DNA from 3 places in the Citrobacter sp. U14242 genome. Region 3 is predicted to be linked to each of the others. Evidence: riboswitches for the same ligand, from Rfam matches in the RefSeq annotation. Region 3 holds a riboswitch; each other region holds the start of a gene.

Region 1 (10,854 bases), on a different contig from region 3:
TGGACAATCGGCTCAATAAGCATATCCAGTTTACCTTCCATCGCTTCATCCAGACGGTAAAGCGTCAGGTTGATGCGGTGATCGGTCACACGTCCCTGCGGGAAGTTATAGGTACGATTGCGATCGCTACGATCGCCGCTGCCCAACAGGTTGCGACGCTCAGAGGCTTCCGCCTGTTGACGTCTGGCCACTTCAGCGGCACGAATACGCGCCCCCAACACCGACATCGCTTTCGCTTTGTTTTTATGCTGCGAACGTTCGTCCTGACACTCCACCACGATACCGGTTGGCAAGTGGGTAATACGGATTGCTGAGTCGGTGGTGTTAACGTGCTGACCACCCGCCCCCGATGACCGGAAAGTATCAATACGCAGATCGGCTGGGTTGATATCCGGCAATTCTGCGTCCGGCAGTTCCGGCATCACCGCTACCGTACAGGCAGAAGTATGGATACGCCCCTGAGATTCGGTCGCCGGAACGCGCTGTACGCGGTGACCACCGGACTCAAATTTCAGTCGACCATAGACACCATCACCGCTGACTTTAGCAATAATTTCTTTGTAGCCACCATGTTCGCCTTCGTTGGCGCTCATGATCTCTACCCGCCAGCGACGCGATTCAGCATAACGGCTGTACATGCGGAACAAATCACCCGCAAACAGTGCCGCTTCATCACCACCGGTTCCCGCACGCACTTCAAGGAAGGCGTTACGTTCATCATCAGGATCGGTTGGCAGCAGCAGAACCTGCAGATGCTGTTCCAGTTGTTCACATTTTTCTTTTGCTTCGCGCAGTTCATCCTGCGCCATTTCACGCATTTCAGGATCGTCGAGCATCATCTGTGCCGTTTCGATATCTTCCTGAACCTGTTGCCAGTCCGTAAAACAACGGGAAACATCACTTAATTGCGCATATTCGCGCGACAATGCACGAAAACGTTCCTGGTCTGCGATGGTTCCCGCATCACCGAGCAGCGCCTGAACTTCTTCATGGCGTTCATGCAGGGCTTCCAGTTTGGCAACGATAGAAGGCTTCATAGGCGTAAATGCACCCTGTAAAAAATGAGATTGGTGTACTGCTACTCCAGCCCGAGGCTGTCGCGCAGAATATTCAGGCGTTCACTGTCCCCGTCACGGGCGGCCTGTTGAAGTGATTTAGTTGGTGCGTGGATCAGGCGGTTAGTCAGCTTCCACGCCAGGTCCTGCATAATGGCTTGCGCATCACCGCCCTGTTCCAGAGCAGCCAACGCTTTGGCGGTCAGTTCATCACGGATTTGTTCAGACTGACTGCGATAATCGCGGATGGTCTCGCTTGCGCTTTGTGCTCGCAGCCAGGCCATAAACTCGCTGGTTTCCTGCGCAACGATGGTTTCCGCTTCCACGGCGGCCGCTTTGCGCTGCGCCAGGTTATGCGAAATGATGCTTTGCAGGTCGTCAACACTATACAGATAGGCGTTGGACAGTTTGCCCACTTCCGGTTCAACGTCGCGCGGTACCGCAATATCAACCAACAGCATAGGCTGATTACGGCGATTTTTTAGCGCACGTTCAACCATCCCCTTGCCGATTATCGGCAGCGGGCTGGCGGTAGAACTGATAATAATATCGGCATCCTGTAAGCGGGCATCAATATCGCTCAGAGAAATCACCTCGGCGCCGACTTCATCGGCCAGCACCTGCGCACGCTCACGTGTGCGGTTAGCGATGATCATCTTCTTCACTTTGTGCTCACGCAGATGTCTCGCCACCAGCTCGATGGTCTCGCCGGCACCCACTAACAACACGGTTACCGTGGAAAGGGATTCAAAGATCTGACGCGCCAGCGTACAGGCAGCAAAGGCAACTGACACCGCGCTGGCGCCGATATCCGTTTCTGTGCGTACACGTTTCGCAACGGAGAATGATTTCTGGAACATACGTTCCAGCGCACTGGCGTTCAGGTGGCCTTTTTGCGAGTCCGCAAACGCTTTTTTCACCTGCCCCAAAATTTGTGGCTCGCCGAGCACCAGTGAATCCAGACCACTGGCAACGCGCATCAGATGGCTGACAGCATCGTTGTCCTGATGCCAGTAGAGGCTACTGCGCAGGTCTTCTTCGTTCAGATTGTGGTACTCACACAGCCAGCGAATCAGCGCTTCCTGCAGGTTATCCTGCTCTTCTACGCTGAGATACAGCTCTGTGCGGTTACACGTCGACAGCACTACCCCGCCCTGCACCATTGGCTGCGCAAGCAGGCTGTCCAGCGCCTGATCGAGCGTGTCCGGCGAAAACGTTACGCGTTCTCGCAGCGATACAGGTGCCGTTTTATGGTTAATACCAAGCGCTAAAAGGGTCATGTGTGCGGGAATAGTACCAGCGTTGATAAGGTTAGACTGCGTGCATCATACAGGATGCGTGCGGCCAATAAAAGAGACTGCCCCCTTTTGGAGTAATAGCTTACGGTTTAAATTAAGATAACGTGACCGTAGACGATATTCACGGTCGGCGCTAGCATTAAGGGTTATAACTGCAACCGCTGGCATGATTTTGCCGGATGGCAAAACGCGTCTTTTCCGACCTGCGGATTCAGTTTGTAGGCCTGATAAGCGCCGCGCCATCAGGCAATTAATGCACCGTATTACAAGGATTTGTCATCATTATGACTCTGCCTGATTTTCGCCTGATCCGTCTGTTGCCACTGGCAAGCCTGGTTCTCACCGCTTGTGCGCTCAACGCGCCGAAAGGCCCCGGCAAAAGCCCCGACTCTCCACAGTGGCGCCAGCACCAGCAGGAAGTGCGCGCCCTGAACCAATATCAGACACGCGGTGCGTTTGCCTATATTTCTGACCAGCAAAAAGTGTATGCCCGCTTTTTCTGGCAGCAAACTGGCCAGGATCGCTACCGTCTTCTGCTGACCAATCCGTTGGGTAGTACTGAACTGGAACTGAACGCGCAACCGGGCAACGTGGAACTCGTCGACAACAAAGGGAAGCACTACACCGCTGACGACGCTGAAGAAATGATCGGCAAACTGACCGGGATGCCCATCCCGCTGAACAGCCTGCGCCAGTGGATCCTTGGCTTGCCTGGCGATGCAACAGATTACAAACTCGACGATCAATACCGCCTGAGCGAAGTGAATTACAGTAAAGACGGTAAAAACTGGAAAGTCGTGTACAGCGCCTACGACAGCAAAACACAGCCGGCGATGCCTGCAAATATGGAGCTGTCCGACGGCGACCAGCGCATTAAGCTGAAAATGGATAACTGGATTGTGAAATGATGACCCACTGGCCCTCCCCGGCGAAACTGAATCTGTTTTTATACATCACCGGACAACGTGCGGATGGTTATCACACGCTACAAACACTGTTCCAGTTTCTCGATTATGGCGATGAGATTAGTATCAACGTACGCAGCGACGGTCAAATTCGCCTGTTAACGCCAGTGGATGGCGTTGAGCATGAAGACAACCTGATTGTGCGCGCCGCACGCTTGCTCATGAAAACCGCCGCGGAACGCGGTCGCCTGCCAACCGGCAGTGGCGCAGACATCAGCATTCACAAACGTCTGCCGATGGGCGGTGGTCTGGGCGGTGGCTCATCGAATGCCGCCACCGTTTTAGTGGCACTGAATCATCTATGGCAGTGTGGGTTGTCTGTAGATGAACTGGCGGTAATGGGCTTAACGCTGGGTGCCGACGTACCGGTATTCGTACGCGGTCACGCAGCCTTTGCTGAAGGCGTAGGAGAAGTCCTGACGCCGGTCAATCCAGCAGAAAAGTGGTACCTGATCGCTCATCCAGGAGTCAGCATTCCAACGCCGGTGATTTTTAAAGATCCTGACCTCCCCCGTAACACGCCAAAAAGGTCAATAGAAACGTTACTAAAATGTGAATTCGGCAATGATTGCGAGGTTATCGCAAGAAAACGTTTTCGCGAGGTTGATGCGGCGCTTTCCTGGCTGTTAGAATACGCGCCGTCGCGCCTGACTGGTACAGGGGCTTGTGTCTTTGCTGAATTTGACACTGAGTCCCGTGCTCGCCAGGTGCTTGAGCAAGCCCCGGATTGGCTCAAAGGCTTTGTGGCGAAAGGTGTCAACCTCTCCCCATTGCACAGAGCGCTACTCTAAATCATTTGGGTTTCAGGAAGATGGCGAGATGACGAATCGCCAGACACGTACAAAAGTATGTGACTGGTGTGAGAAATTGATGCCAGCGCACATGAAACGTGAATGATGACGAGTAAGCCGGGCAAGCTGAGTTGCGGTGACAACGTCACCCCGTTCCAGACGTTGCATCGCGCTCTTTAATACACCGCCTGGAGAGGATACTGCCTGGCCCGCACAGTTTTCGGCAGATTCTTTCCACCAATGGACGCATGCCTGAGGTTCTTCTCGTGCCTGATATGAAGCTTTTTGCTGGTAACGCCACCCCGGAACTAGCACAACGTATTGCCAACCGCCTGTACACTTCACTCGGCGACGCCGCTGTAGGTCGCTTTAGCGACGGCGAAGTCAGCGTACAAATTAATGAAAATGTACGCGGTGGTGATATTTTCATCATCCAGTCCACTTGTGCCCCTACTAACGACAACCTGATGGAATTGGTCGTTATGGTTGATGCGCTGCGCCGTGCTTCCGCAGGCCGTATCACCGCCGTTATCCCTTACTTCGGCTATGCACGTCAGGATCGTCGCGTACGTTCTGCTCGTGTACCGATTACCGCTAAAGTCGTCGCGGACTTCCTGTCCAGCGTTGGCGTTGACCGCGTCCTCACCGTTGACCTGCATGCTGAACAGATCCAGGGATTCTTTGATGTGCCGGTTGATAACGTATTCGGTAGCCCGATTCTGTTAGAAGACATGCTGCAGCTGAATCTGGACAACCCGATTGTGGTTTCTCCGGACATCGGTGGCGTCGTGCGTGCCCGCGCTATCGCTAAGCTGCTGAACGATACCGATATGGCTATCATCGATAAACGTCGCCCACGTGCGAACGTTTCTCAGGTGATGCACATCATTGGTGACGTTGCAGGTCGTGACTGCGTGCTGGTTGATGACATGATCGATACTGGCGGTACGCTGTGTAAAGCAGCTGAAGCGCTGAAAGAACGTGGTGCCAAACGCGTATTTGCTTATGCAACTCACCCGATCTTCTCAGGTAATGCGGCAAACAACCTGCGCAACTCAGTAATTGATGAAGTCGTTGTCTGTGACACCATTCCACTGACCGACGAAATCAAAGCACTGCCGAACGTGCGTACGTTGACCCTGTCGGGTATGCTGGCCGAAGCGATTCGTCGTATCAGCAACGAAGAATCCATCTCTGCCATGTTCGAGCATTAATCGAGCCCGGCTCAAAAACCCGCTGCGGCGGGTTTTTTTATCTGTAACACTTATTTGTATGACTTATGCCTCCTTCACCTGCCATTTAGTTGACAGATGATGCGCTCATGGATGAAACATTATTGTGAATAAATTATTTTCCTCACATGTGATGCCTTTCCGCGCCCTCATCGACGCTTGTTGGAAAGAAAAGTATACCGCCTCACGTTTTACACGTGATCTGATCGCCGGGATAACCGTTGGGATCATTGCGATTCCGCTGGCAATGGCACTGGCAATCGGTAGTGGCGTTGCACCACAGTACGGCCTGTACACCTCGGCCGTGGCTGGGATTGTTATCGCCCTCACCGGGGGCTCACGCTTTAGCGTATCAGGCCCTACCGCCGCCTTCGTGGTGATTTTGTATCCGGTATCGCAACAGTTTGGGCTGGCAGGCCTGCTGGTCGCCACGCTAATGTCCGGGATATTCCTGATCCTTTTCGGCCTCGCTCGCTTTGGCCGCCTGATCGAATATATTCCCGTGTCAGTCACGTTAGGCTTTACATCGGGTATTGGTATTACCATCGGTACCATGCAGATTAAAGATTTTCTTGGTTTACAGATGGCCCATGTCCCGGAGCACTACCTGCAGAAGGTCGGTGCACTGTTTATGGCATTGCCAACCATCAACTTCGGCGACGCCGCCATTGGCGTAGTCACGCTGGGGATCCTGATTTTCTGGCCACGGCTGGGGATCCGTCTGCCTGGCCACCTTCCGGCGCTGCTGGCAGGCTGTGCGGTAATGGGTATTGTTAACCTGAGCGGTGGGCATGTCGCTACTATCGGTTCCCAGTTTCACTACATACTGGCCGATGGTTCGCAAGGTAACGGTATTCCGCAGTTGCTACCCCAACTGGTATTACCGTGGAATATGCCAGAATCAAACTTTACGCTAAGCTGGAGCTCATTACAGGCGCTGCTACCTGCCGCCTTCTCGATGGCGATGCTGGGGGCGATTGAATCCCTGCTGTGTGCCGTCGTGCTCGATGGAATGACAGGGACGAAGCATAAAGCCAATAGTGAACTGATTGGTCAGGGCCTGGGTAATATTGTCGCCCCGTTCTTTGGTGGTATTACCGCCACCGCCGCGATTGCCCGTTCAGCGGCTAACGTTCGTGCCGGCGCAACGTCGCCAATTTCTGCGGTCATTCACGCGATTCTGGTGATCCTTGCACTGCTGGTGCTGGCCCCGTTGCTCTCCTGGCTACCCCTTTCGGCAATGGCTGCCCTGCTGTTGATGGTGGCGTGGAACATGAGTGAAGCACATAAAGTTGTGGATCTGCTGCGCCACGCGCCGAAAGACGACATCATCGTCATGCTGATGTGTATGTCTTTGACGGTGCTGTTCGATATGGTTATCGCTATCAGTGTCGGTATCGTACTTGCCTCCCTGCTGTTTATGCGCCGTATTGCGCGCATGACGCGTCTGGCACCGGTCAACGTAGACGTACCAGACGATGTACTGGTACTGCGCGTTATTGGCCCACTTTTCTTTGCCGCAGCAGAGGGACTCTTTACCGATCTCGAATCTCGCCTCGAAGGAAAACGCATTGTGGTACTGAAATGGGACGCAGTACCGGTACTGGATGCAGGCGGTCTGGACGCCTTCCAGCGTTTTGTTAAACGCCTGCCGGAAGGTTGTGAGTTGCGTATCAGTAACCTGGAGTTCCAGCCGCTACGCACCATGGCGCGCGCGGGTATCCAACCCATCCCTGGTCGTCTGACGTTCTTCCCGAACCGCGATGCCGCACTGGCAGATATTTAATCATACTATGTTACCGGCTTGCGAAGGCTTGCCGGTAACACTTCTCTTCTGTAAACGTGTCTGAGTTGCTATTATCCAGTTTCCCTGGTTCTGATGATATCTGCAACGATGAACGCTGATACTGCATTTATATTCCGTGAAATAACTGAGGCTGATATTTCGGCCGTTCAGTCGTTTATTATCCACCATTTAAATCTCTATTTTAACGCTAACCGACCGGAACCTGAACCGCATGCAGATGTATTAAATCTGCGCTCACACTACCTCCATCAGCCGCGAAATCTGTTGCTCGGCGCATGGAATAACCGACAGCAACTTATCGCTACGCTGGCGGTCTGCCAGTACGATGACCGAATACCGGCACTGCGTGGACGCTATCAATTATCCTCAACCGCAGAAATTTGTCGCTGCTATGTCGCACAGGAATATCGTCGGCAAGGCATAGGCAGCCAACTTGTCCTGCTGGCGGAACAATTTTGTGACCGACAACAATATAAAACACGCTATCTGCACACCCACCATTTTTTACCTGGTGGCTATCAATTTTGGTTGCGAAATCACTTTACCGTCTATTTTGATGAAGGTGGCGAACAGCAAATCGTGCACATGGAAAAATATCAATAAAAATGTGACATCGCGCAAATAATTAAATATCACGATAAAATTCGTTATTAATCGTGCTCAGTTCGGCAAAGAAAACATTAATTGATCAACATCAAACAATTCTCATTTAGTTTATCGACATTTGTGCTTTTCACATAATTAATGTCATAAGTACAAAAGCAACAGATTGATTTCATTGAATTAAAAACTGAAAGTGGCATCACCCCTACTTATTCAAGCGGTTGACGGGGCTATTCGATACCGATAGAGTCCCCACCGACAGTATTTCAGAATCTATTTATCATTTTGAAACGGAATATGGTGCGGATTATTTTAATCTTATGCCATAGCTGCCCCCGCAACTGTAAGCGGAAACTGAATATCACTGTGTCGTGGATTATCCACGACAGGTCACTGTAAAGAACGCATTTATGGGAAGGCCGATATTCAGATTGCCGCGAGCCAGGAGACCTGCTGTCAAGGTTGTATACATTGAGTGGACGGGATGGTCCATGGGGTGATTTATTTGACGAATGAATAATATAATTTCTGAACAAATTGGCAACAATATGTTTTATATTCATATTATCTTGCCCGCCGTTCACGATTAGATGTCATCTATCGTCATGTGCCTGTCCCGAATTTATGGAACGAAATGAACCATGACCAGACGTTCAGATTCTGGCATGAACGGGACAACGCTAATGCACGCAAAAATAACTTCTGCTTATTGCAAACTTTCACTTCTGGCACTGACTGGCGCAGCACTCTTCCTGACCAGCAATATGGCTTCTGCGGCTAAAACAGAATATCCACTAACGATCAAAAACTGTGGCAGGGATATTACCTTTAATCATGCGCCAAAACGCGTGACTACCGTTGGACAAAACAGTACTGAAATTCTCTATTCCCTGGGTCTGGCCGATCGTGTTGTTGGGACATCACTGTGGTTTAGCCCGGTATCTGAACAGTACAAAGCGGCGAATGACAAGATTGCGGTCATTGCGCAAAACATCCCGAGTTTCGAAGGGATTATTGCGAAAAAACCGGATCTGGTGGCCAGTCAGTTTGAATGGCAGATTGGCCCTGCGGGCACAGTTGCCTCTTACGAACAATTTAGCGAATTACACGTTCCGGTTTATACCGCCCCGGCCGATTGCGCCAAAGACAACGAAGACGGCGGTGACGGCGTGCGTAAGAGCATGTTTGATATTGCCATGGTCTATCAGGAAATTGCTGACCTGGCGAAAATTTTTGATGTACAGGACAAAGGCGATGAACTGATTGCCAGCCTGAAAGCACGTGAAGCCGCCGCGAAAGCTAAAATTGCCGGTATGGACAACCCGGTATCTGCCGTCTTTTGGTTCTCCAGCGCTGACCTGCAGCTTGATCCCTATGTCGCCGGGAAATTTGGCCCCGCGGCGTGGATAGCGCAATCTCTTGGGGTGAAAAATGTCATTGATTCTGCCGAGGAGTGGCCAACAGTAGGTTGGGAAACCATTGCCAAAGCCAACCCATCGGTCATCGTCCTCGGCGAGATGGGCCGTCGCCGCTTCCCGGCCGATGACTGGAAAGTCAAAATGGAATACCTCACGTCCGATCCTGTTACCCGGCTGATCCCGGCAGTGAAAGAAAACCACCTGCCGGTAATCGACGTGCAGACCATGAACGCGGGTATCAGAACCATTGACGGGCTGGAAAAACTCGCCGATGCGCTGGTGCAATATGGCCTGGCGCACCCTCAGACGACTCACTAACTCTCGTCGCGCGTTATGCCTTATGCGGGCATAGCGCCTTTTCGTACTCCGGGAAGTCGTAAACAATGAGCGAATTACGCAGGACGCGTCATGCCATGAGCCAGCTTGCCAGCCGGACGCTATTCCACACGCTGTGGGTCAGCATGGTGATGTGCGGCGTCCTTCTGGCGGGCATTTCAATCGGTGAGACGGTTATCCCGTGGCAACATGTCAGCCATACGCTGGCAAACCGCTTGTTTGATACACAGTATGCGGTAGATGCGCTTGATGCCGGGATTATCTGGAACTACCGCCTGACCCGTGCGCTGGTTTCCGCCTGCTGCGGAGCCTGTCTGGCGATTTCAGGCGTGGTTCTCCAGTCGCTGCTGCGCAATGCGCTGGCCGAACCTTACCTGCTGGGTATTTCTGCCGGAGCCTCAACGGGTGCGGTGCTCATCGCCCTGACCGGACTTGGCGCAGGGATCATTTCCATGTCGCTTGGCGCGTTTATTGGCGCGCTGACGGCATTTCTGTTTGTCGCGCTATTGGCGATGGCGGCAAGGGGCAAAAGCGGCTCGGCCACCACGCAAATCATTCTCGCCGGGATTGCCAGTTCGCAGTTGTTCAATGCCATTACCTCACTCATCATTACGCGTTCAGCCAATGCCGAACAGGCTCGGGGCATCATGTTCTGGCTGCTGGGCAATCTCAGCGGGGTACGCTGGCCGGATGTCGTGCTGGCAATCCCTACTGCGCTGATTGGCATTGTCGTTTGCTTTTGCTACGCCCGCCATCTGGATGCTTTCTCGTTTGGCGCGGAATCGGCGGCATCGCTGGGCATTCCCGTTAAACGCACCCGTGGCGTACTGATTGCCACCGTGACAGGGATGACGGCCATCATGGTGTCAATCGTCGGCGCCATTGGCTTTGTCGGACTGGTCATTCCCCATGCTGCGCGATTACTGGTGGGAAATCAGCACCATCGCCTACTGCCCGTCAGCGCACTTATTGGCGCCATTTTCCTTATCGTCGCGGATGTTATTTCACGCACCTTACTTCCAGGACAGGTCCTGCCGATCGGCGTGATTACCGCACTGGTCGGCGCACCGGCATTTGCCATCATTTTGATACGAGGGAATCCGGGGAAATGACCGCTAATCCTGTGATAAACGCCCAGCATCTCTACTGGGAGGTCAAAGGCAAAGCCATCGTCAATGATGTCTCTTTTCAGGTATCGCGCGGCGAGTTTGTCGGCATTATCGGCCCCAATGGTTCCGGGAAAACGTCGCTGATTTCGCTCCTGGCAGGTTTACTGAAACCCTCTTCCGGGCACGTCACGCTAAATCATCAGGATATTCGTCGCTATTCACGCCGCCATCTGGCGCAAA
Region 2 (10,854 bases), on a different contig from region 3:
GTCATCTATATGTGCGGAAGCAATATTAATGCAACCTGGTTTAGCGGCATTCGCACCGAGCGCGTGCTGATTGCTATTTATGCTATCTCCAGTCTGTTATGTGTCCTGGCGGGGCTGATTATGCTTGCCCGCTTCAATTCCGCTCGTATGGGGTATGGCGATTCTTATCTTCTGCTCACAGTACTGGCCATTGTTTTGGGCGGTACCGATCCGTTCGGTGGGGTAGGCAAAGTTGCTCATGTATTTTGCGCACTATTGGTGCTCCAGGTTATCGCTACCGGGCTTAGCCTGCTAGGTCTTAGCCTGCATTTTAATCTGGCAGTATGGGGGATTACATTGATTGCCGCACTGGCATTTAAGTTCTTCAAACAAAAATGGCAGGCACGGCGCGCCATGAATAACAGCCGGAAAGCGTTTCAACAACAATTGGCAACTCGTGAGGGAAGATAATGCGTAGCCACCCGTTAGGTATTTATGAAAAGGCCCTCCCCAGGAACACCAGTTGGGTCGAGAAGCTTGCACTGGCTAAATCATGCGGTTTTGATTTTGTTGAAATGTCGGTGGATGAGAGTGAGGACCGGCTGGCTCGCCTGGACTGGTCCCTTGCGGACCGTATGGAAATTATCAGCGCCATTCAGAAGACAGGGGTACGTATTCCAACCTTGTGCCTCTCTGCCCATCGACGCTTTCCGTTTGGCAGTCGCGATAGTGATACCCGACAGCAAGCGCGAATTATTATGCAAAAAGCGCTACGACTGGCGCAGGATCTGGGGATTAGAACCATCCAGCTTGCCGGTTATGACGTTTATTATGAGCCGCAAAATGATGAAACTATTGCCTGGTTTGAAGATGCGATGGCTTGGGCGGCTGAACAAGCTGCGGCCGCACAGGTTATGTGCGCTGTGGAAATTATGGATACACCTTTTATTAACTCCATCAGTAAATGGAAATTGCTGGATGCCAAAATTAATTCTCCATGGTTTGCCGTTTATCCTGATGTCGGCAATCTAACTGCATGGGGCAACGAGTTGGAGAGTGAACTGGCAAAAGGTATTGATCGGATTGCCGCAATCCATCTTAAAGACACATTTCCAGTGACACCGGATTCCCCAGGGCAGTTCCGCGATGTTCCCTTTGGTGAAGGTTGCGTAGATTTTATCAAATTATTCAAAATATTACGCCAACTTAACTATCGGGGAACCTTCTTGATAGAAATGTGGACGGAAAAATCTGCAGAGCCATTACTGGAAATTATTCACGCACGCCAGTGGATAGAGAGCAAGATGCAGGCGGCTGGATGGTATGACGAGCGGTCGCTTATCGCCGGATAAGGAGAATACGATGGACCATTACTATATGGGCATTGATTTGGGCGGCACGGTTACCAAAGTGGGGCTCTACACTGCCGAGGGTAAGGAAATCACTGTGGCCGCCCAGACCTTACCATTATTGAGTCCGCAGGCGGGGTTTTGTGAACGTGATATGACAGACCTCTGGATGACAACCTGTGAAGTTATCCGGCGAGCGTTGACAGAGAGCCATCTTTCAGCGGAACAGATTCGCGGGATTGGTTTTTCCTCACACGGTAAGGGGCTTTATCTGGTCGATAAGTCAGGGCACCCGGTACGCAATGGTATTGTGTCCTCTGATTCTCGGGCCCAGCCCCTGGTGACTGCCTGGAAGGCGCAGGATATCGATCGTTTGGCTTATCCACGCAGTTTCCAACAACTATGGCCTTCTCATCCGGTCGCGTTGTTGGGGTGGCTGAAGCAGCATGAGCCAGAGAATTACGCACGCACGGGCTATGTTTTGATGGCTCACGATTACATACGTTACTGCCTTACAGCTGAATTTACCTGTGAAGAAACCAATATTTCGGGTAGCCAGTTATTCAATCTGCAACGTAATGAATTCGATCCTGAATTGTTCTCGCTATTTGGCATTGAAGAGATGATGGGGTGTATGCCTAAGGTGATCGGCTCCGCCGATCTGGCAGGAGTCGTTACGACAGACGCTGCCGTATTGTGTGGATTAAAACCGGGAACGCCGGTCTTTGGCGGCGTCTTTGATGTTGTTGGCGCAGCAATGACCTCCGGAGTGTATGACAATACGCAACTCAGCGCTGTTGCTGGAACATGGTCTATTGCCACCCGCGTTTTTGATAACATCATTCCGGCAGAATATCCGTATGTGTGGGGGAAATTCAGTATCCCTGGGCAATACTTTGCCCATGAAGGAAGCCCTACTTCTGCCAGTAATTTGACCTGGTTTATTGATCGTTTTTTCCCCGATTTACTGGACGATCATGACACGCTCAACCAATGGGCGGCTCGTGGCTACGAGAAACAGGACTGTATTCTATTTTTCCCCTGGTTGTACGGTTCAAACTACTGCGATTCATTGAGTGGTGGATTTCTCGGGTTAGGAGGCCATCACGATGTTGCGGATATGGTTTACGCAATCTATCAGGGTGTCGTTTTTTCGCATTTATTGCATCAGGACAAATTGTTGCAGCTCTGTGACGGCACGGAATCAATTCGTTTTACCGGGGGGCCAACGCATTCGCGTATTTGGATGCAAATGTTTTGCGATGCCAGTAATTTGCCGATTGAGATTGTTGATATTGAACAGTCCGGTTGCCGGGCGGCTGCAATGTGTGCTGCCGTGGGAACCGGTGATTATTCAGGTTTTGAACAGGCGATTAAAGCGGCCCTGCCGCCAGTGATTCGCCTGGAGCCGGATGCGGCGAAACACCGTATGTTGCGGAGCCGATTCGAACGGTTCAAACGTGTCGCTGATGCACTGAGCACGGTAGCAACGTAACAACAGCACATAGTTGTATCCATCCAGCCTGGTATTAAGCCGGGCTTTTTTACGCAAAAAAAAAGCGGACCAGAGGTCCGCAAATGTTCACGTTGGCTTTAGTTATTTCGAGTATGAGAACGGACAGGCGCTTCAAGGGTTAAAGGGTACCGTTCCGTTTCTGTGGTGCATTATTAAACAGAAAGCTTGATAGGGATAATCGTTCGTTGCTATGCTACCTATCGCCATGAACTATCGTGGCGATGGAGGATGAATAATGAATATTCGTGATCTTGAATACCTGGTGGCGCTAGCCGAGCATCGTCACTTCCGGCGAGCGGCGGACTCCTGCCACGTCAGCCAGCCAACGCTTAGCGGACAAATCCGCAAACTGGAAGATGAGCTTGGCGTTATGCTGCTGGAGCGTACGAGTCGTAAAGTACTGTTCACTCAGGCAGGTTTACTGCTGGTGGATCAGGCGCGTACCGTGCTGCGCGAGGTCAAAGTGCTCAAGGAAATGGCAAGTCAACAAGGCGAGACAATGTCTGGCCCGCTGCACATTGGTTTGATCCCGACAGTGGGGCCATACCTGTTGCCGCATATTATCCCTATGTTGCACCAGACCTTCCCGAAACTGGAAATGTACCTGCATGAAGCGCAGACGCATCAGCTGCTGGCGCAACTGGATAGCGGTAAGCTCGACTGCGTAATCCTGGCGTTGGTCAAGGAAAGTGAGGCGTTCATTGAAGTGCCGCTGTTTGATGAGCCTATGATGCTGGCGATCTATGAAGATCACCCATGGGCAAACCGTGACTGTGTGCCGATGTCAGATTTAGCAGGTGAAAAACTGCTGATGCTGGAAGATGGGCACTGTCTGCGCGATCAGGCGATGGGCTTCTGCTTTGAAGCAGGTGCTGATGAAGACACCCATTTCCGGGCAACCAGTCTGGAAACGCTGCGCAATATGGTTGCGGCAGGTAGTGGCATTACCTTACTGCCTGCACTAGCCGTTCCGCCAGAGCGTAAGCGTGATGGTGTGGTCTATCTGCCGTGCATTAAGCCGGAACCGCGCCGTACTATTGGCCTGGTGTACCGTCCGGGTTCGCCGTTACGCAGCCGTTATGAACAGCTGGCAGAGGCCATCCGTGGGGCAATGGATGGCCATTTCGACAACGCGTTAAAACAGGCGGTTTAAGCCGTTTAGCGCGGCTACCCGATAGGCTTCTGCCATGGTTGGGTAGTTAAAGGTGGTGTTAACGAAGTACTCGATGGTGTTACCACCACCTTTTTGCTCCATGATCGCCTGACCGATATGAATAATTTCGGCTGCGCGTTCCCCAAAGCAATGGATCCCCAAAATCTCTTTGGTTTCGCGATGGAACAAAATCTTCAGCGTTCCGACACTCATCCCGACGATTTGTGCGCGAGCCAGATGTTTAAACTGGGCGCGACCGACTTCGTATGGGACTTTCATTGCCGTTAGCTGCTGTTCGGTTTTACCGACGGAGCTGATTTCAGGAATGGTATAAATTCCGGTCGGAATATCTTCGATCAGGTGCGCGGTAGCTTCACCTTTAACCAGTGCCTGAGCGGCGATACGTCCCTGATCGTAGGCTGCGGAGGCCAGGCTTGGGTAACCGATCACATCGCCAACGGCATACACATGCGGCAGTGCGGTCTGATACATGCTATTTACTTTTAGCTGCCCGCGACTGTCCGTTTTCAGACCAATATTCTCCAGCGCTAACGAATCGGTGTTACCGGTACGACCGTTGGCGTATAGCAGGCAATCGGCTTTCAGTTTTTTACCGGATTTCAGGTGCATGATGACGCCGTCATCGCAGCCTTCAATCTGCTCATACTCTTCGTTATGGCGAATAACCACGCCACTGTTCCAGAAGTGATAAGAGAGCGAATCGGACATCTCCTGATCGAGGAATGCCAGCAGACGATCGCGGGTGTTGATTAAATCAACTTTTACGTCCATCCCTCTGAAGATCGATGCATATTCGCAGCCAATCACGCCTGCGCCATAAATAAGAACATGACGAGGTTCGTGATGCAGGCTGAGGATAGAATCACTGTCGTAAACGCGCGGGTGCGAAAAATCGACGTCAGTCGGGTGGTAGGGGCGCGAGCCGCAGGCAATCACAAACTTATCTGCGGTGAGTGTTTCCACTGTACCGTCGTGACATTCCAGAGCAATGGTGTGTTCGTCAACGAAACGGGCATTTCCCTGCAGAATTTCACAGTGGTTACGTTCGTAAAAACCTTGCCGCATACGCGTTTGCTGATTAATGACGTTATCAGCATGGTTGAGAATATCGGCGAAAGAAGAACGAAGAAGTCGGGAATGGTCGCTGTAAAGTGGGTTCTGATTGAATTCGATAATACGGCTGACTGCGTGGCGGAGCGCTTTCGACGGGATTGTGCCCCAATGGGTACAGCCTCCGCCGACGTTATGATAGCGCTCAATAACCGCGACGCGCGCTCCTTGCTTAACCAGACCCATCGCAGCGCCTTCGCCGCCGGGACCGGAACCTATTACTATTGCATCGTAATCGTAGGAATGTGACATGGTCAGGCTTACCTGTTCTTATACATAAAAGCAACAGAATAGTAACATCGTTGTTGGGATAACCCAATTATCGTTGTGCTTTTTTGCGAAGTCGAAGCACAAACTGCGCGTAAACAATCATTCACAAAGCCATGCCAACCGCCTAATCTCTGGTATAGTGCCAGCAAGGTATGTGGAAGGATTCAGACATCGTGATGGGCGTTAGAGCGCAACAAAAAGAGAAAACCCGGCGTTCGCTGGTCGAAGCCGCATTTAGTCAACTCAGCGCTGAGCGTAGTTTTGCCAGCCTAAGTTTACGAGAAGTTGCTCGTGAAGCGGGCATTGCGCCAACCTCGTTTTATCGCCATTTCCGCGATGTGGATGAGCTCGGCCTGACGATGGTGGATGAGAGTGGTCTGATGCTGCGCCAGTTGATGCGTCAGGCACGTCAGCGTATCGCCAAAGGCGGTAGTGTGATCCGTACCTCGGTCTCAACATTTATGGAGTTCATCGGCAACAATCCCAACGCCTTCCGTTTATTATTGCGCGAGCGTTCGGGCACCTCTGCAGCGTTTCGTGCAGCGGTTGCGCGTGAAATTCAGCACTTCATTGCGGAACTTGCGGACTATCTGGAACTCGAAAACCATATGCCTCGCGCGTTTACTGAAGCGCAAGCCGAAGCCATGGTAACGATTGTGTTCAGTGCCGGGGCAGAAGCACTGGATGTTGGCGCTGAACAGCGTCGGCAACTGGAAGAGCGGTTGGTATTGCAACTGCGCATGATCGCAAAAGGCGCATTTTACTGGTACCGCCGTGAACAAGAGAAGATGACGCACCACTCCGAGTAACGAGAAGGACGAGCAATGAAACAGTCAGGTCAAGATAAAGGTACGCTGCTGCTGGCGCTGGTTGCCGGCTTATCGATCAATGGCACATTCGCGGCGCTGTTTAGCTCCATTGTGCCATTCTCTGTATTCCCGATTATTTCGCTGGTGTTGACGGTTTATTGTCTGCATCAACGTTACCAGAATCGCACCATGCCTGTGGGGCTACCGGGCCTGGCTGCAGCCTGTTTTATTCTCGGTGTTCTGCTGTACAGCACCGTTGTACGTGCTGAATATCCGGATATTGGCTCTAACTTCTTCCCGGCGGTACTGTCGGTGATTCTGGTGTTCTGGATCGGCTTTAAAGTGCGTAACCGTAAGCAGGAAATCGCGGAATAAGATTTGTAGGCCGGGCAAGCAAAGCGCGCCCGGCACAGCGCCGGATGGCAGCGTAACCGCCTATCCGGTCTACAAAAAGTTATTTCGCGGTCAGTAATACGCCGCACTCCATATGGTGCGTATACGGGAACTGATCGAACAGCGCCAGACGTGAGACAGTATGCGTCTGGATTAATGTTTCCAGGTTCTTACACAGCGTCTCCGGGTTGCAGGAGATGTACAGAATCCGCGGATACGCCTGCACCATTTTCTCCGTTTCGCTGTCCAGTCCGCTGCGCGGTGGGTCAACGAAAATGGTTTCACACTGGTAACTCTTCAGATCGATGCCCTGCAAACGGTTGAATTCGCGAACACCGTTCATTGCCTGCGTAAACTCTTCGGCTGCCATACGGATAATTTGTACATTATCAATATGGTTAGCTGCGATGTTGTACTGGGCTGCAGCAACGGACGGCTTGGCGATTTCGGTGGCCAGTACGCGGTTGAAGTTCTGCGCCAGCGCTAATGAAAAGTTGCCATTACCGCAGTACAGCTCCAGCAGATCGCCCTTTGAACCTTTGGTGACATCAATCGCCCATTCCAGCATCTGAATGTTCATCGCAGCATTCGGTTGCGTGAAACTGTTCTCAACCTGGCGGTAGATAATCTCTTTGCCCGCGACAGGTAAACGTTCGTCGATATAATCCTGATCCAACTCGATTTTAGTTTTGGTCGCCCGGCCGATCAGGTGCACATTCAGGTTTTGCGCCCGTAGCGCATCCCGCAGCGCTTCGGCTTCCTGGCGCCACTCATTATCCAGTTTTTTATGGTACAGCATGGATATCACTGCCTGATCGCTCAGGGTGGTAAGGTAATCGATCTGGAACAGTTTGTGACGCAGGACGTGGTTGTTGCGTACACCTTCAATCATTGCCGTCATCAGCGTATTGATAAGCTCACTGGCCGCCGGAAAGCTGTCGACACGAATACGGTTTTTCGTTTGGCTGTCGAACATGATGTGGTACAGGTCGTCCCCGTCATGCCACAGACGGAACTCGGCACGCATACGGTAATGGCTAACCGGTGAGCGGAACACTTCCGGAGCCTTTGTAAAAAATGGCGTCATTAAGTTCTGCAGACGCACCACTTTTTCAGCTAGCTGTGCGTCGTACTGTTCTGTCGGAAGGTGTTCGGGGGTCATGATGCGTCCTGAAAAATAAAAGTACGCGGGGATTGTAGGGATTGCTCATCAGATGTCCAGTTATTGATGATTTACGATATTGTGATATCCGGTCTGGACAGTAGGTTGTAACAAACTGTAGCATCCGTTTTCCGGTCCTGTGAGTTAAAAGGGAATCCAGTGTGAATCTGGAGCTGACGCGCAGCGGTAAGGAAAGGTGAAATGAGAGCGTAAAGCAGACACTGCCTGTGGGTGGGAAGTCTTCATTTCTTTTTATTCGGTATCCAGAATAACCTTCCAAGCCCGAAGACCTGCCGGCTAACGTCGCATCTGGTTTTCACTATCGCGTACTATCGGTGGACCTGCGGCATCCTTCTTATATTGTGGATGCTTTACAATGATTAAAAAATCGTTGCTGTTGACGGCGCTTTCCGTTGCGGCATCTTCTGGTTGGGCGCAGGATGCTAGCCCAGATACTCTCGTCGTTACTGCCAACCGTTTTCAGCAGCCTCTAAGTGCAGTACTTGCACCCATCACCGTCGTTACACGTCAGGACATCGATCGCTGGCAATCTACCTCGGTAAACGATGTACTGCGTCGTTTGCCTGGTGTTGATATCGCACAAAGTGGCGGCATGGGGCAAAACTCGTCTATTTTTATTCGCGGCACTAACGCCAGCCATGTTCTGGTTTTGATAGATGGTGTGCGTCTTAATTTAGCGGGAGTTAGCGGCTCAGCCGATCTTAGCCAGTTCCCGGTATCGCTGGTGCAACGTATTGAGTATATCCGCGGGCCGCGTTCCGCTATATATGGTTCGGATGCGATTGGCGGCGTGGTGAATATCATTACTACGCGTGAAAAACCAGGGACGGAATTGACCGCTGGCGTGGGAAGCAATGGGTATCAGAATTACGATATCTCAACCCAACAACAGCTTGGCGAAAATACGCGTGTCACGTTGATGGGCGATTATGCCTACACCAAAGGCTTCGATGTCGTGGCCTACGGTAGCACTGGCGCACAGGCTCAACCGGATAAAGACGGTTTCTTAAGCAAGACGCTGTATGGCGCACTGGAGCACAACTTCTCCGAGACATGGAGCGGGTTCGTTCGTGGTTATGGTTATGATAACCGCACAGATTATGACTCGTATTATTCTCCTGGCTCGGCTCTACTGGATACCCGACAGCTTTATAGCCAGAGCTGGGACGCTGGGTTACGTTTTAATGGCGAGCTTATTCAGTCACAACTGGTTTCGAGCTACAGCCACAGTAAAGACTACAACTATGATCCGAACTATGGCCGCTATGATTCCTCGGCCACGCTGGATGATATGAAGCAATATAATGTTCAGTGGTCAAACAGCATAGTTGTTGGCCACGGTAATATTGGTGCAGGTGTGGACTGGCAAAAGCAAACTACGGAGCCAGGCACTGGGTATGTTACGGACGGTTACGACCAACGTAATACTGGACTCTATTTAACGGGATTGCAGCAGCTTGGTGACTTCACCTTCGAAGGTGCAGCACGTAGTGATGACAACTCCGAGTTTGGTCGTCATGGTACATGGCAAACCAGTGCCGGATGGGAGTTTATCGAAGGCTATCGTTTCATTGCCTCTTATGGCACATCTTACAAAGCGCCAAATCTGGGTCAGTTGCATGGCTATTACGGCAATGCAAACCTTGATCCCGAAGAGAGTAAGCAGTGGGAAGGGGCGTTTGAAGGGTTAACATCAGGTGTTAACTGGCGCGTGTCGGGGTATCGCAACGATATCGATGACATGATCGACTACAACACCCACACTCAGAAGTACTACAACGAAGGCAAAGCGCGTATTAAAGGTATCGAAGCGACTGCAAACTTCGACACCGGGCCGTTGGCGCATACGCTTAGCTACGACTACGTGGATTCGCGTAATGCGATTACCAACGAGCCATTGGCTCGGCGTTCTAAACAGCAGGTGAAATACCAACTCGACTGGCAGGTCTATGATTTTGACTGGGGCCTGACATATCACTATCTGGGGACGCGATACGATACGGACTACGTTACTTATCAACCGGTAAAAATGGGCGGTGTGAGTTTGTGGGATCTGGCAGTGTCATATCCGATCACCTCACAGCTGACAGTTCGTGGTAAAATCGCCAACCTGTTCGATAAAGATTACGAGACAGTTTATGGCTACCCAACTGCAGGACGGGAATACACCTTGTCTGGCAGCTACACCTTCTGATTCACGTCCCACCGTGCTGGTGTTTGATTCCGGCGTCGGTGGGTTGTCGGTCTACAATGAGATCCGGAATCTCCTGCCGGATCTCCACTATATATATGCTTTCGATAACGTCGCCTTTCCTTATGGTGAGAAAAGCGAAGAGTTTATTGTGGAGCGTGTTGTTGAGATTGTTACCGCAGTTCAGCAACGCTACCCCCTCGCACTTGCGGTTATCGCATGCAATACCGCCAGCACGGTGTCACTCCCCGCATTACGTGAAAAGTTCGCTTTTCCGGTTGTCGGTGTGGTGCCCGCGATTAAACCCGCGGCGCGCCTCACGGCGAATGGTATTGTAGGACTGCTGGCGACGCGCGCGACGGTGAAACGCTCGTACACACACGAATTGATAGCACGGTTTGCTAACGAGTGTCAGATAGCGATGTTGGGATCCGCTGAGTTGGTGGAACTGGCAGAAGCGAAGCTGCACGGTGAGCCCGTCTCGCTGGAAGAACTGCGCCGTATTCTGCGACCGTGGCTGCGGATGTCGGAACCCCCTGATACGGTGGTCCTTGGATGCACCCATTTCCCTCTATTACAGGAAGAGCTATTACAAGTCCTCCCGGAAGGGACGCGACTGGTGGATTCCGGTGCAGCGATTGCGCGTCGAACGGCCTGGCTATTAGAACACGAAGCGCCAGATGCAAAATCAGCCGATGAGAATGTGGCATTCTGCACGGCCATGACCACAGAGGCTGAACAATTATTGCCAGTGTTGCAGCGCTATGGCTTCAAAACGCTCGAAAAACTGGCGATTTAGTCTGTTTTGGTGAAAAAGTACGCACTCGGAAAATTATTTTAAATTTCCCCTTGTCAGCCTGAAATAACTCCCTATAATGCG
Region 3 (10,854 bases):
TTGCTGACCAGCATCTGGTTAACAATTTTGACCGCCGAGCGGAAATCATTCATGCGGGCATTTAACTGAAACGCCAGTGTGTCCAGCGCCGCCATATCGTTAACATCCGTCGCGGTGGTAATGACCGGGTCGGCCCCCAACATCCCCGCCAGATAACGCGCCAGTGCATTAGCCCCCCCCGCATGACCGGAGAGCAGGCTAATGACATGCTGGGCACGTTCATCAATGACCACCACAGCCGGATCGCAAAATTTGTCGTTGACCAGCGGAGCCAGCACACGCACTGCAATGCCAGTTGCACCGATAAAAATCAGCGCTGAGTAATTCGCAAACGCATCGCGCGCAGTGTTAGCAAAACCGTTGTCGAAAGGAATAAACCCCTCCTCCAGCAGTTTTTCACTGGTGAAACAGGTCACCGGCAGCATCGCCGCCAGACGTTTAGCAAGCACAACGCCGCCGGGGGTCAGGCAAAATAGCGCAAGTGATTCAGGCTTTACGGTATTCATGGCTAAAATCCGCCGCATAGAGTTTGGAGTAGTGATACTCCGAGCCCAGGAAGTTACCGACCAGAATGAGCGCCGTTTTACGGATCCCTGCGTCGCGAACTTTGTCGCCAATATCTGCCAGGGTACCGCGCACGGTCTGGCTTTCCGGCCAGGTTGCCTTGTAGATAACCGCCACTGGCGTGGCCGCCGGGTAACCGCCTTCAATCAGACGCTCAGCAACCCGGTGGATGCGTTGGACGGAAAGATAAATCGCCATCGATGTCTGGTGACTGGCAAACGACTCCAGTTGTTCACGTTCCGGTACCGGCGTGCGACCTTCCAGACGGGTAATGATTAGACTCTGCGACACTTCCGGTACGGTATACTCGACGCCCAACTCTGCCGCCGCGCCCAGGAACGCACTAACGCCAGGCACCACCTGCCAGTCGATCCCTCGCTTGGTCAGCTCTTCGCCTTGTTCACGTACAGAGCCATACAAAGAAACGTCACCGGTTTGCAGACGCACGACGGTTTTACCGGCTTTCACACCCGCTTCCATCAGATCAAGGATCTGCTCCAGATGCAGTTCGGCGCTGTCATGACATTCCGCTCCGGCCGGGCAATACTCCAGTAATTCAGTGTTAATCAGCGATCCGGCATAGATAACCACCTGTGCCTGCTGGAGCAACCGGTAACCTTTGAGGGTAATCAGTTCACGATCGCCAGGACCTGCACCAACAAACCACACACTACGGGGATCAAAAATCTCAGACATGGGTTCCTTCCTTCTGACAGGCGATAACAAATACGGGGTTATTCGGTTTGAAATAGTGACCACTACCCAGCCTGGAAAGTGAGGAAACCTGCAGTTGCAGGCAATCCACACCCTGTATGCCAAGGTGGTCCAGATGAGCCAGAGCGGTGTTCAGGTTTTCCTGAAGGATAAATGTCATCACCAGTCGCCCTGCGGGATGTAACTGACGCATTGACCAGTCGATCAGATCGGTCAGATGGCCGCCGCTACCGCCCATGAAAATGGCATCGGCTTTTTCCGCAATCGTCATCGGCGCGATACCTGGAAAAATATCGATGTTTGCACAGGCAAAATGCTGACGGTTTTCGTCCAGCAATCTGAGCGCATCCGGATTACGCTCGATCGCCGTGATACGCAGCCCTGGATATTGCAACGCCGCCTCAATCGACACGCTGCCGGTTCCCGCGCCGATATCAATCAGATGGCTGGCGCGGTGTAATTCAAGTTTTGAGAGGGCGAGTGCACGTACCGCTTCTTTGGTCATCGGCACGTTCTCTCCACGTAGAAAAAGCTCATCTTTCATCGAGGATCACCACTGCATTCATGTCATAGTCGGCTGTAATTTTGCTCACAGGCAGGCAGTGGATACGCTCATTGTCCATCGCCAGGTTTTCGCCAATCACCATCCAGCGATGTCCTTTGCCTCTGGCAACCAACTGCTGCGCAATTTCACGCGGGCCACACAGCGCGTCGGTCACCATCGCAACCTTGTTATGTCGCGCCAGTTCATCAAAACAGACACTGCGACCATGGCTACTGGTGAGCCACATGTCGTTCATATCAATACCCGCTTGCGCACACAGATACTGAACGGCGCTAATACCAGGAATAATGCGCACATTTTCAATACCAAAATGCGCCACCATCCGCGTGCCAATGCCGTAGAACAGCGGGTCACCTGAGGCCAGTACCACCACATTTCGCTCCTGATGTTCGCCGATCCAATTCAATAGCTCCGGAATATTGGCACCAAGAGCAAACCGTTCACCGGCAAAATCCGGGAACTGCTGCAGATGTCGCTTGCCACCGACCAGCACATCGGCCATTGCAACCGCGTCGCGCGCCACTGGCGTCATCAAATGCAACCCAGCGGGCCCCATCCCAACAACCGTTAACATTCCATCTCCTCTGCGATCTCCGCGACCGGACGATTGCTGCCGAGGACCTGATTATCAAAAGAGAACATGATGGCGTCGCAGGTCGGAGGATTTTTCGTAAAACGCAAGGTTTGCAGGACGCGCATACAAATACGCTTCGCCAAATGGTTGTAAATGTGTTGAAAACCGTATGCTTCGATATGTTCCATCGCAGCTTCGGTCGTGTCACAGTCGCTGACCAGCGTCAGCAGTTCCAACGGCGCGCCAAGTAATGCGAGGTGAGCGACCAGCGTTTCCATGCGGGCATCCGCAATATGACTATGGGTATGGAAGATCCCTGCCGCGATTTTGATAAGTTTGCCGGGATGGCCCACCAGCACGATCTGGCGGAATCCCAGGCGCACCGCTTCTTCAATCATGTAACCGACAAAGTTGCTCATAGTGACCACAACCTGTGTGTCGAGCCCCATCTGTTCACGCACAAAACGTTCGCCGTGATTACCCGGTACCAGCACTACGCGATCCAGCCCTGCCGCGCGTTTGATCTCCAGTTCCAGCGATAACGAACGTTTCCAGCTCTCTTCCGACATCGGCGTAACAATGCCCGTGGTACCTATGATCGAAATACCGCCCAGAATCCCCAGGCGCGAGTTGTAGGTTTTTTGCGCCCTTTCTTCACCTTCAGGCGCAAAAATCTCAATTTTTGCCCCGCGATTTGGTCCAATCGCTTCACGTACTGCGGACTCAATGGTCTGACGAGGTGTCCGGTTAATCGCCGAACTGCCCACCGGCAAACCAATCCCTTTACGGGTCACCGTACCAACACCCTCACCGCCCTGTAAGACAATGTCTTTGCTATCGTCTAACGTCACGCGGGCAAAGATCAGCATCCCATGCGTGGCGTCCACGTCATCACCACCGTCTTTGCGGATGGCGGCAATCGCCTGCTGCCCTTCGATATGCGGTGACTCCACGTTCAGGCATAACGTCACCCCGGAAGGCGTCACAATGGAAACCTGATGGATCAGATGCTGGCGCAGCACCATCAACGCAGCGACTTTTGCCGCCGCCGTCGCACACGATCCCGTGGTGTACCCTTTACGCAGCGCTTTACCGTTGTGCCACACTGGCGTATCGAAGGACTGGTCGCTCATCGCGCCCCCTGCATGTGATAAAGCATGGCGTTGACGATAGCGGCAGCGACGTTGCTGCCACCTTTGCGACCTAATGCGGCAATGGCGGGCAGATGACTTTGTGTCAGTGCATCTTTCGACTCCGCCGCGCCAACAAATCCTACCGGTACGCCAACCACACCGCTGACGGCTGCATCATGTTCCAACAGTCGGAACAACGCGGTTGGCGCGTTGCCAAAGACAAACAGTTTTTCGCCCTCTTCCTTCACGGCAATGTCGACTGCAGCCATTGAACGAGTGATCCCCTGTTCTTTTGCTGCCCGTACCACACGTGGATCGCTGATGTAACAGCGGCATTCGCCACCGAATTTTGCCAGCAGGGTTTTGTTGATCCCGGAAAGCGCCATCGTGGTATCGGTATAAATCACGCTCGGGCGACTCAATGCAGCGCAAAACTGTTCCAGTACACCGCTGGAAAACCACAGAATGTCCAGCCAGTCAAAATCCGCGGTTGTGTGGATCACCCGCTTGATGATGGCTTCATGCAACGGACTGGCAAACTGATAATCCGGGCGAGTTTCACTGATAATCTCGCCAATGATGTCGAAACTTTTGGCCTCAATCGCTTGAGGTTGCTGGATATAGTGCATTTTGTTGTCCTCAGGCGACACCGACCCACAGCCAGCGCAGCGCAATAAACAGCGCCAGTGCCAGGGTCGATGCTACCCACATCAATCGAATCGTTTGGGAAATGTCGTCTACAGAAATGTCTCGTTGTTGATCGCCAATCCACGGTTTCTCAACGCGCTCGCCGAAGTAGTCATTAGGCCCCCCCAGACGAATACCTAATGCCCCTGCCACGGCAGCTTCCGACCATGCGCAGTTTGGGCTGCTATGGTTGTAGCGATCACGCCAGCCAATCTGCAAAGCACGTGCGCCGTCCTGGCGGCATAAAAACGCCGCCACACCCAGCAGCAACCAGCTCAGTCTTGCCGGAATAAAATTAGCGACATCGTCCAGACGGGCGCTAACCATGCCGATAGCACGGTATTTTTCATGTTTGTACCCCACCATTGAATCGAGGGTATTCACCGCTTTGTAGGCCATCGCCAGCGGCGCACCACCCAGTAAGAGGAAGAACAGTGGCGCGATGATGCCGTCAACGGTGTTTTCCGCCACAGTTTCCACCACGGCGCGGTTAATCTGTTTTGGTTGCAGCTGCGAGGTATCACGTCCCACAATCCAGGAGAGTTTTTCCCGACTTTCGGCAAGATTATTGGCACGCAATGGACGCTCGACATCCAGCGCAGCATTCGCCAGACAACGCCCTGCCAGCACGGTAAAGATCATCCACACCTCTACGCCCCATCCCAGCCACGGGTGAATAGAACTCGCCAGCGTCAACACCCCCCAGGAAACGCCCCATGTCACACCGACCACCACGATCCACATCACGGCACCACCGATTCTCAGCGTGCTATCACTATGGCAATAACGCCGAATGACTCGCTGGATTGCGGAGATAAGGTTGCCGATCCAGCGCACCGGGTGAGGCCAGTTCTGCGGATCGCCGATGATAAAATCCAGCAGCCAGGCAACGCACCATGCAAGTATCGTCATAGCGTGTTCCTCGCAGCGGCCAGCCAGTGATTGAGCATTTCGGGGCGCTGGGCAAAATGAACGTGCAGATAACTGGCGAAGGTATTTCCGACCTGCCATCCGCCTGACCAGGCCTGCAGCGTTTTGCCATCACGCACCTTGCGGCAATTCATCACTGCCGGGATTTCAGGGGTAAAATCGGAATAGTGGAATTCATGTCCGCGCAGGACTTCACCGGCCGTTGCCAGCAATGTTTGCTGCGTGGCTTGCGCCTCGCAGTAGCCAAACCGGGTCAGCCGTTTGCCCATTTTGCTGTGGCCGGGAATGATGTCCGCCATCGGCCAGATATCGCCATTGCTATCTTCCAGAGAGCTACCGAGGTACATCAGACCACCACACTCAGCATAAATAGCGACGCCACGCTGATGCGCTGCTCGCAATTGCTCCAGCATGGTGACATTACGGGCCAGGGCCGCAGCATGCAGTTCCGGATACCCACCGCCTAACCAAATCATCTGACAGTCTGGTAAACAGGTATCATGCAGCGGGCTAAAACGAACAATATTGAGGCCCGTACGCGCCAGTAACGTCATGTTATCCGGGTAATAAAAGTTGAACGCCTCGTCATCAGCAACGGCCAGCGTTAATCCTGCACCTGCGTCTGCAGCAGGCAGTGCGGGCCATTGACCGACAGGAAGGTTGTCTAACATGCTTAAGTTCAGCAGCGCGTCGATATCCAGCGTCTGTTCCAGCGTCGCGGCAAAATCCTGCCATGGCTGCTGGTTGATAACTGACTCACGAGCGGTAACCAGACCCAGATGACGCTCCGGGAGTGCGACGCCCTCCATGCGGGGAACATAGCCCAATACAGGCACGGAGCAATAACGCTCAATCGCAACTTTGAGTAGCTGGTAATGTGTTTCGCTGTTGACCCGATTAACAATCACGCCTGCAATGTTCAGACTGGGATCAAAATGCTGAAACCCCATCACCGTGGCAGCTATCGAAGTGGAAACCGCTTTGCCATCAACCAGCAAGATGACCGGGCAACCCAACTGTTTCGCCATCGCCGCAGTACTGCAGTAATCAGGGTCCGTTCCATAGCCGTCATACAACCCCATAACGCCTTCGATAACGGCAATATCCGCGTGCTGCATCTGCTCGCAAAATAAGGCATTCAGTGTAGAGGTGGGTAGCATGAAGCTATCAAGATTGCGGGAAGCCGTGCCGCACACCGCGGTGTGCCAGCCGGTATCAAGGTAATCAGGACCGACTTTGCATGGCTGGACGCGTAACCCGCGCTTTTTCATCAGGCTCAACAAGCCCAGCGTCACCGTGGTTTTGCCACAGCCGCTACCGGTACCTGCAAGAACAAACGCGTGAAAACTGGCCGCCATACCCTGATCCTGTTCAGGGTGGTAGGGGTGTATAGATACCCAGTCTCTCGACTGTATGCATCTGCGCAACCCACTTCCCACCGAAGTTGTTGGTAGTCACCGACAGGCAGGTCTTCTGGCTTAGCGTCGTCCTCGCCCGCCCTTCCCAATCTTGCGATCAGTGGTCTATACGGGGTCGTCAGCATCACAGCAGCGGGGGCTGCGGGGGATTCTCACCCCCTTCCCTACCACAAATGTGGCAAACCTGTCAGTTCAAGAGCCGATTTAATTTGGCTCTGTGTCTTGAGGCAAATTCACGACCTCATGACAATAATTCAAATTAATATCTTGCCGGGTACATTCAACCAATGTTATGGCCTCACCCCGTTTATTCACATGTTCATTTTTTGAATGAAAGCGTCATTAAAGAATAAAGAAAGTCTTTCACACAGACACTGTATCTCATCACAAAAATAAAAACTGGTGCAGTTTATCCCTCAAATACTATTATTTTGTTGCGCTATGACAATTTATTGACTGCTGTAGTTATTTTTCATTTTATAATGACTGACATAGCGTACGATATCAAAAATCGGCAATAGCAAATTATTGCTATTTAAGCTGTATCTTCAGATGAGATGACATTTATTTGCTGACGGAAAGCCTGCGGCGTAACCTGGTACGTTTGACGGAAAACTTTGCAAAAATAACTGGTTTGTGAGAAGCCTAAATTTCGCGCAATACTGGCAATGCTCCAGTCGCTATGACAAAGCAACTCTTTGGCACTCGCCATTCGCTGTTGATTTACCCATGCGTTAAATCCTATCCCCTGATATTTTTTGAACAATTTGCTGAAATAGTAAGGACTGAGATAAACGTGAGAGGCAACATCCTCCAGACGAAGCTCGTCTGATAAATGCGCATCAATATAACGCAAGGCTTTCTTCATTTTACTGTCATGAGGGTTCGGACTACGATTAGCCCGCACCGGCTCTGATTGTTGCGGATTGTCTTTGATTACGACGAAATTCAGTTGTTTTTTAAGACAATTTTCTACAATGAGCTTCAGCAAATCAGCTGAGGCAATAACCCGCGAATAGTCCATTTCCGGTACATTACGAAATTCACTCACCAGTTCGGGATCGGCTTGCCAACGGTCGTCCACGTTCAGAATATCCACCAGCCCCACGTCATTACTTAAGCGCACCTGACCACATAAGACAAACCCTACCAGATGTCCCGCAATGACCAGCGGAATAGAGAAGTCGGTAAGTCCGGCATGGCAGCGATAAATGCAGGGTTGATCGGATTTTGAAGCTTCCAGCCCCCCACAGCGATCGCTCATACGACATCGCGTACTATGTTGAGGATGCTGGCGCATCAACTGGCAAAAAGGAGTGAAATTAAAAAGCTCAGAAATTTCATCACCGTGAATATTGACAACCACAACAGCCAGACTGGTGGCCTGCGCAAAATCCTGTGCGATTTTATTAATGAGTTCTGAGTTCAGGGCGCTCGCAGAAATCATGATAAAACCTCTCAGTTAATTTATTGTTATAAATAAAACATATCATTTACACTCGCTTTTCATCTCGCTATCCAAAGCAATGATAAAAGGCGTATTCGAACATAACAAAAGTCTCCCATTCTTGGGAGACTTTTTAAGCGGTTCAGGAAACCTGATCACGAAAACAGTTATCACATTTCAAAAATAAACATTTTCCGTGAAGCTAACGCTCCTTTTCCTCAAGCTTACAGCTATTACACGGTAAGTTTTTGCCAATAAAGTAACGATAAATTGCCGCCCCCGCACAAGCACCAATGACAGGTGCCACGATCGGGACAATAAAGTAAGGAATATCACGCCCCCCAGTCATCGCGACATCCCCCCAGCCCGCCATCCATGCGAACAATTTAGGTCCAAAATCACGAGCCGGATTCATGGCGAATCCGGTAAGCGGCCCGGTAGATGCCCCAAGAACAGCAACCAGAATACCGATCAGTAGCGGTGCTAACGGCCCCCGGGGAATCCCATTGCCATCATCGGTGAGCGCCATGATCATCCCCATCAGAATGGAGGTAATCACAACTTCCACCAGTGCAGCCTGCCAGACGCTGAGTGCGGCGGCAGGATAAGTACTAAATATGCTGGCAAGCTGCAGACTTTCGAGGCTCCCCCGCACCATATGGTGGACGGTTTCATACTCGATAAACAAACTGCCATACAATAAATAGGCGAGCAGAGCGCCACCAAAGGCACCAGCCACCTGAGCAATAGAGTAAGGCAACACTTTACGACCAGGAAAACAGGCAAACAGCCACAGTGCTATGGTGATGGCGGGATTGAGATGCGCACCCGAGATCCCTGCTGTCAGATAGACTGCCAGTGAGATCCCCAGCCCCCATATAATGCAGATCTCCCACAACCCTAAACTGGCACCGGCTACTTTCAGGGCGCTCAGGCATCCAATGCCAAAAAACAAAAATAATCCGGTACCCAAAAACTCGGCAATACATTGCGCTTTTAGTGAATCGTTCATTGTGACACCTTCTAAGCAGAGTTCGTGTCTTTACCAGCGGTCTCCTTGCTGGCTCGTAGAATACTTCGAGACTTACTATAAAAAGCGATGTCGGCAAATTGTTGGCAACCTGAGGGCGGTATGTACGTCAAAATCGTGTTGTGATAGCAAATTCTTGTCATCACCTTTATAAAAACATGCCGACTAATGGAGTGAAACCTTATTAAAAGCATATTTATAAAATAATAAAATATTGCTCATGGCAGATTTTCATTTTCAAACAACCATCACAATTTCATTTTCATCGCATAGCAAATGATATTTATATTGTCACCTTTAAAAGTGTAAATATGGAATTAACAAAACCAATTTGTCATATTAACAATATTTTATAACCCATTAAAAAACAATGCATTACGATAGATCATGGCAATTTTATATCACCATATCCTCACTATTTTTTCACTCACACTTTCAAGTCAGCCATTCTTTTTCCTCGCTTCTTTTTATAGTCATGAAAATCGGGACAACCCAGGCGAGGTCTTTATGCAACAAGAAGCGTTAGGAATGGTAGAAACCAAAGGCTTAACTGCAGCCATAGAGGCCGCAGACGCAATGGTGAAATCAGCCAATGTGATGCTGGTCGGCTACGAAAAAATTGGTTCAGGGCTGGTAACAGTCATTGTTCGCGGTGATGTAGGCGCGGTTAAAGCAGCAACAGATGCCGGTGCCGCCGCCGCACGCAACGTGGGAGAAGTGAAAGCCGTACATGTGATCCCACGCCCTCACACCGATGTCGAAAAAATCTTACCGAAGGGAATTAGCTAATGAGCAGCAATGAGCTGGTTGAACAGATCATGGCGCAGGTGATTGCTCGTGTGGCAACGCCAGAACAACAAGCTACCCCTGAAAATACTCACCCAACACGAGAAACGGCTATGGCAGAGAAGAGCTGCAGTTTAACGGAATTTGTCGGTACTGCGATTGGCGACACCGTCGGTCTGGTAATCGCCAACGTAGACAGTGCCCTACTGGACGCGATGAAACTTGAAAAACGCTATCGCTCCATCGGTATCCTCGGCGCGCGCACAGGCGCAGGCCCACACATCATGGCCGCCGATGAAGCGGTAAAAGCCACAAACACTGAAGTCGTGAGTATTGAGCTTCCTCGTGATACCAAAGGCGGCGCAGGTCACGGCTCGCTGATTATCTTAGGCGGTAACGACGTTTCTGACGTGAAGCGCGGGATTGAAGTTGCGCTGAAAGAACTGGATCGCACCTTTGGCGATGTATATGCCAACGAAGCCGGACACATCGAAATGCAATACACGGCGCGCGCCAGCTACGCGCTGGAAAAAGCCTTTGGTGCGCCAATTGGTCGTGCCTGTGGCGTTATCGTCGGTGCCCCGGCCTCCGTTGGTGTACTGATGGCCGATACAGCGCTGAAATCCGCCAATGTTGAAGTGGTGGCCTACAGTTCCCCCGCGCATGGCACCAGTTTCAGCAACGAAGCCATTCTGGTCATTTCCGGTGACTCTGGGGCTGTGCGTCAGGCCGTCATCTCAGCCCGTGAAATCGGTAAAACCGTGCTGGCGACCCTCGGCTCAGAACCCAAAAACGACCGTCCGTCCTATATCTGATATCAGTGAGGCTGATTCATGAGATCGAAAAGATTTGAAGCACTGGCGAAACGCCCTGTGAATCAGGACGGCTTCGTTAAGGAGTGGATCGAAGAAGGCTTCATTGCGATGGAAAGCCCGAACGACCCTAAGCCGTCGATTAAAATCGTCAACGGTATGGTCACTGAACTGGACGGCAAATCCGTCAGTGA

The links. Region 3 has a riboswitch for cobalamin ahead of ACLJXE_RS17215 (cobyrinate a,c-diamide synthase). Riboswitches for the same ligand answer to the same signal wherever they lie in the genome.
Region 1: another riboswitch for cobalamin. It lies ahead of ACLJXE_RS11015 (ABC transporter substrate-binding protein); the one in region 3 lies ahead of ACLJXE_RS17215 (cobyrinate a,c-diamide synthase).
Region 2: another riboswitch for cobalamin. It lies ahead of btuB (TonB-dependent vitamin B12 receptor BtuB); the one in region 3 lies ahead of ACLJXE_RS17215 (cobyrinate a,c-diamide synthase).

Annotation. Positions count from the first base shown of each region.
Region 1 covers NZ_JBKGLW010000006.1:12,754-23,607, reverse strand. Annotated here, with positions in the region: gene prfA (peptide chain release factor 1) at 1-1,037, opposite strand, end outside; gene hemA (glutamyl-tRNA reductase) at 1,079-2,335, opposite strand; gene lolB (lipoprotein insertase outer membrane protein LolB) at 2,638-3,261, shown strand; gene ispE (4-(cytidine 5'-diphospho)-2-C-methyl-D-erythritol kinase) at 3,258-4,109, shown strand; gene prs (ribose-phosphate diphosphokinase) at 4,376-5,323, shown strand; gene dauA (C4-dicarboxylic acid transporter DauA) at 5,448-7,127, shown strand; gene ACLJXE_RS11020 (GNAT family N-acetyltransferase) at 7,236-7,751, shown strand; cobalamin riboswitch at 7,994-8,224, shown strand; gene ACLJXE_RS11015 (ABC transporter substrate-binding protein) at 8,435-9,487, shown strand; gene ACLJXE_RS11010 (FecCD family ABC transporter permease) at 9,553-10,617, shown strand; gene ACLJXE_RS11005 (ABC transporter ATP-binding protein) at 10,614-10,854, shown strand, end outside.
Region 2 covers NZ_JBKGLW010000014.1:122,053-132,906, forward strand. Annotated here, with positions in the region: gene ACLJXE_RS21120 (ABC transporter permease) at 1-450, shown strand, start outside; gene ACLJXE_RS21125 (L-ribulose-5-phosphate 3-epimerase) at 450-1,331, shown strand; gene ACLJXE_RS21130 (FGGY-family carbohydrate kinase) at 1,342-2,823, shown strand; gene oxyR (DNA-binding transcriptional regulator OxyR) at 3,080-3,997, shown strand; gene sthA (Si-specific NAD(P)(+) transhydrogenase) at 3,980-5,380, opposite strand; gene fabR (HTH-type transcriptional repressor FabR) at 5,572-6,207, shown strand; gene ACLJXE_RS21150 (YijD family membrane protein) at 6,223-6,582, shown strand; gene trmA (tRNA (uridine(54)-C5)-methyltransferase TrmA) at 6,662-7,762, opposite strand; cobalamin riboswitch at 7,878-8,075, shown strand; gene btuB (TonB-dependent vitamin B12 receptor BtuB) at 8,139-9,977, shown strand; gene murI (glutamate racemase) at 9,922-10,773, shown strand.
Region 3 covers NZ_JBKGLW010000010.1:33,509-44,362, forward strand. Annotated here, with positions in the region: gene cbiG (cobalt-precorrin 5A hydrolase) at 1-506, opposite strand, end outside; gene ACLJXE_RS17185 (cobalt-precorrin-4 methyltransferase) at 487-1,260, opposite strand; gene ACLJXE_RS17190 (decarboxylating cobalt-precorrin-6B (C(15))-methyltransferase) at 1,253-1,822, opposite strand; gene ACLJXE_RS17195 (cobalt-precorrin-7 (C(5))-methyltransferase) at 1,812-2,417, opposite strand; gene cbiD (cobalt-precorrin-5B (C(1))-methyltransferase CbiD) at 2,411-3,550, opposite strand; gene ACLJXE_RS17205 (cobalt-precorrin-8 methylmutase) at 3,547-4,179, opposite strand; gene cbiB (adenosylcobinamide-phosphate synthase CbiB) at 4,190-5,149, opposite strand; gene ACLJXE_RS17215 (cobyrinate a,c-diamide synthase) at 5,146-6,525, opposite strand; cobalamin riboswitch at 6,613-6,788, opposite strand; gene pocR (transcriptional regulator PocR) at 7,121-8,032, opposite strand; gene pduF (propanediol diffusion facilitator PduF) at 8,235-9,044, opposite strand; gene pduA (propanediol utilization microcompartment protein PduA) at 9,570-9,851, shown strand; gene pduB (propanediol utilization microcompartment protein PduB) at 9,851-10,663, shown strand; gene pduC (propanediol dehydratase large subunit PduC) at 10,682-10,854, shown strand, end outside.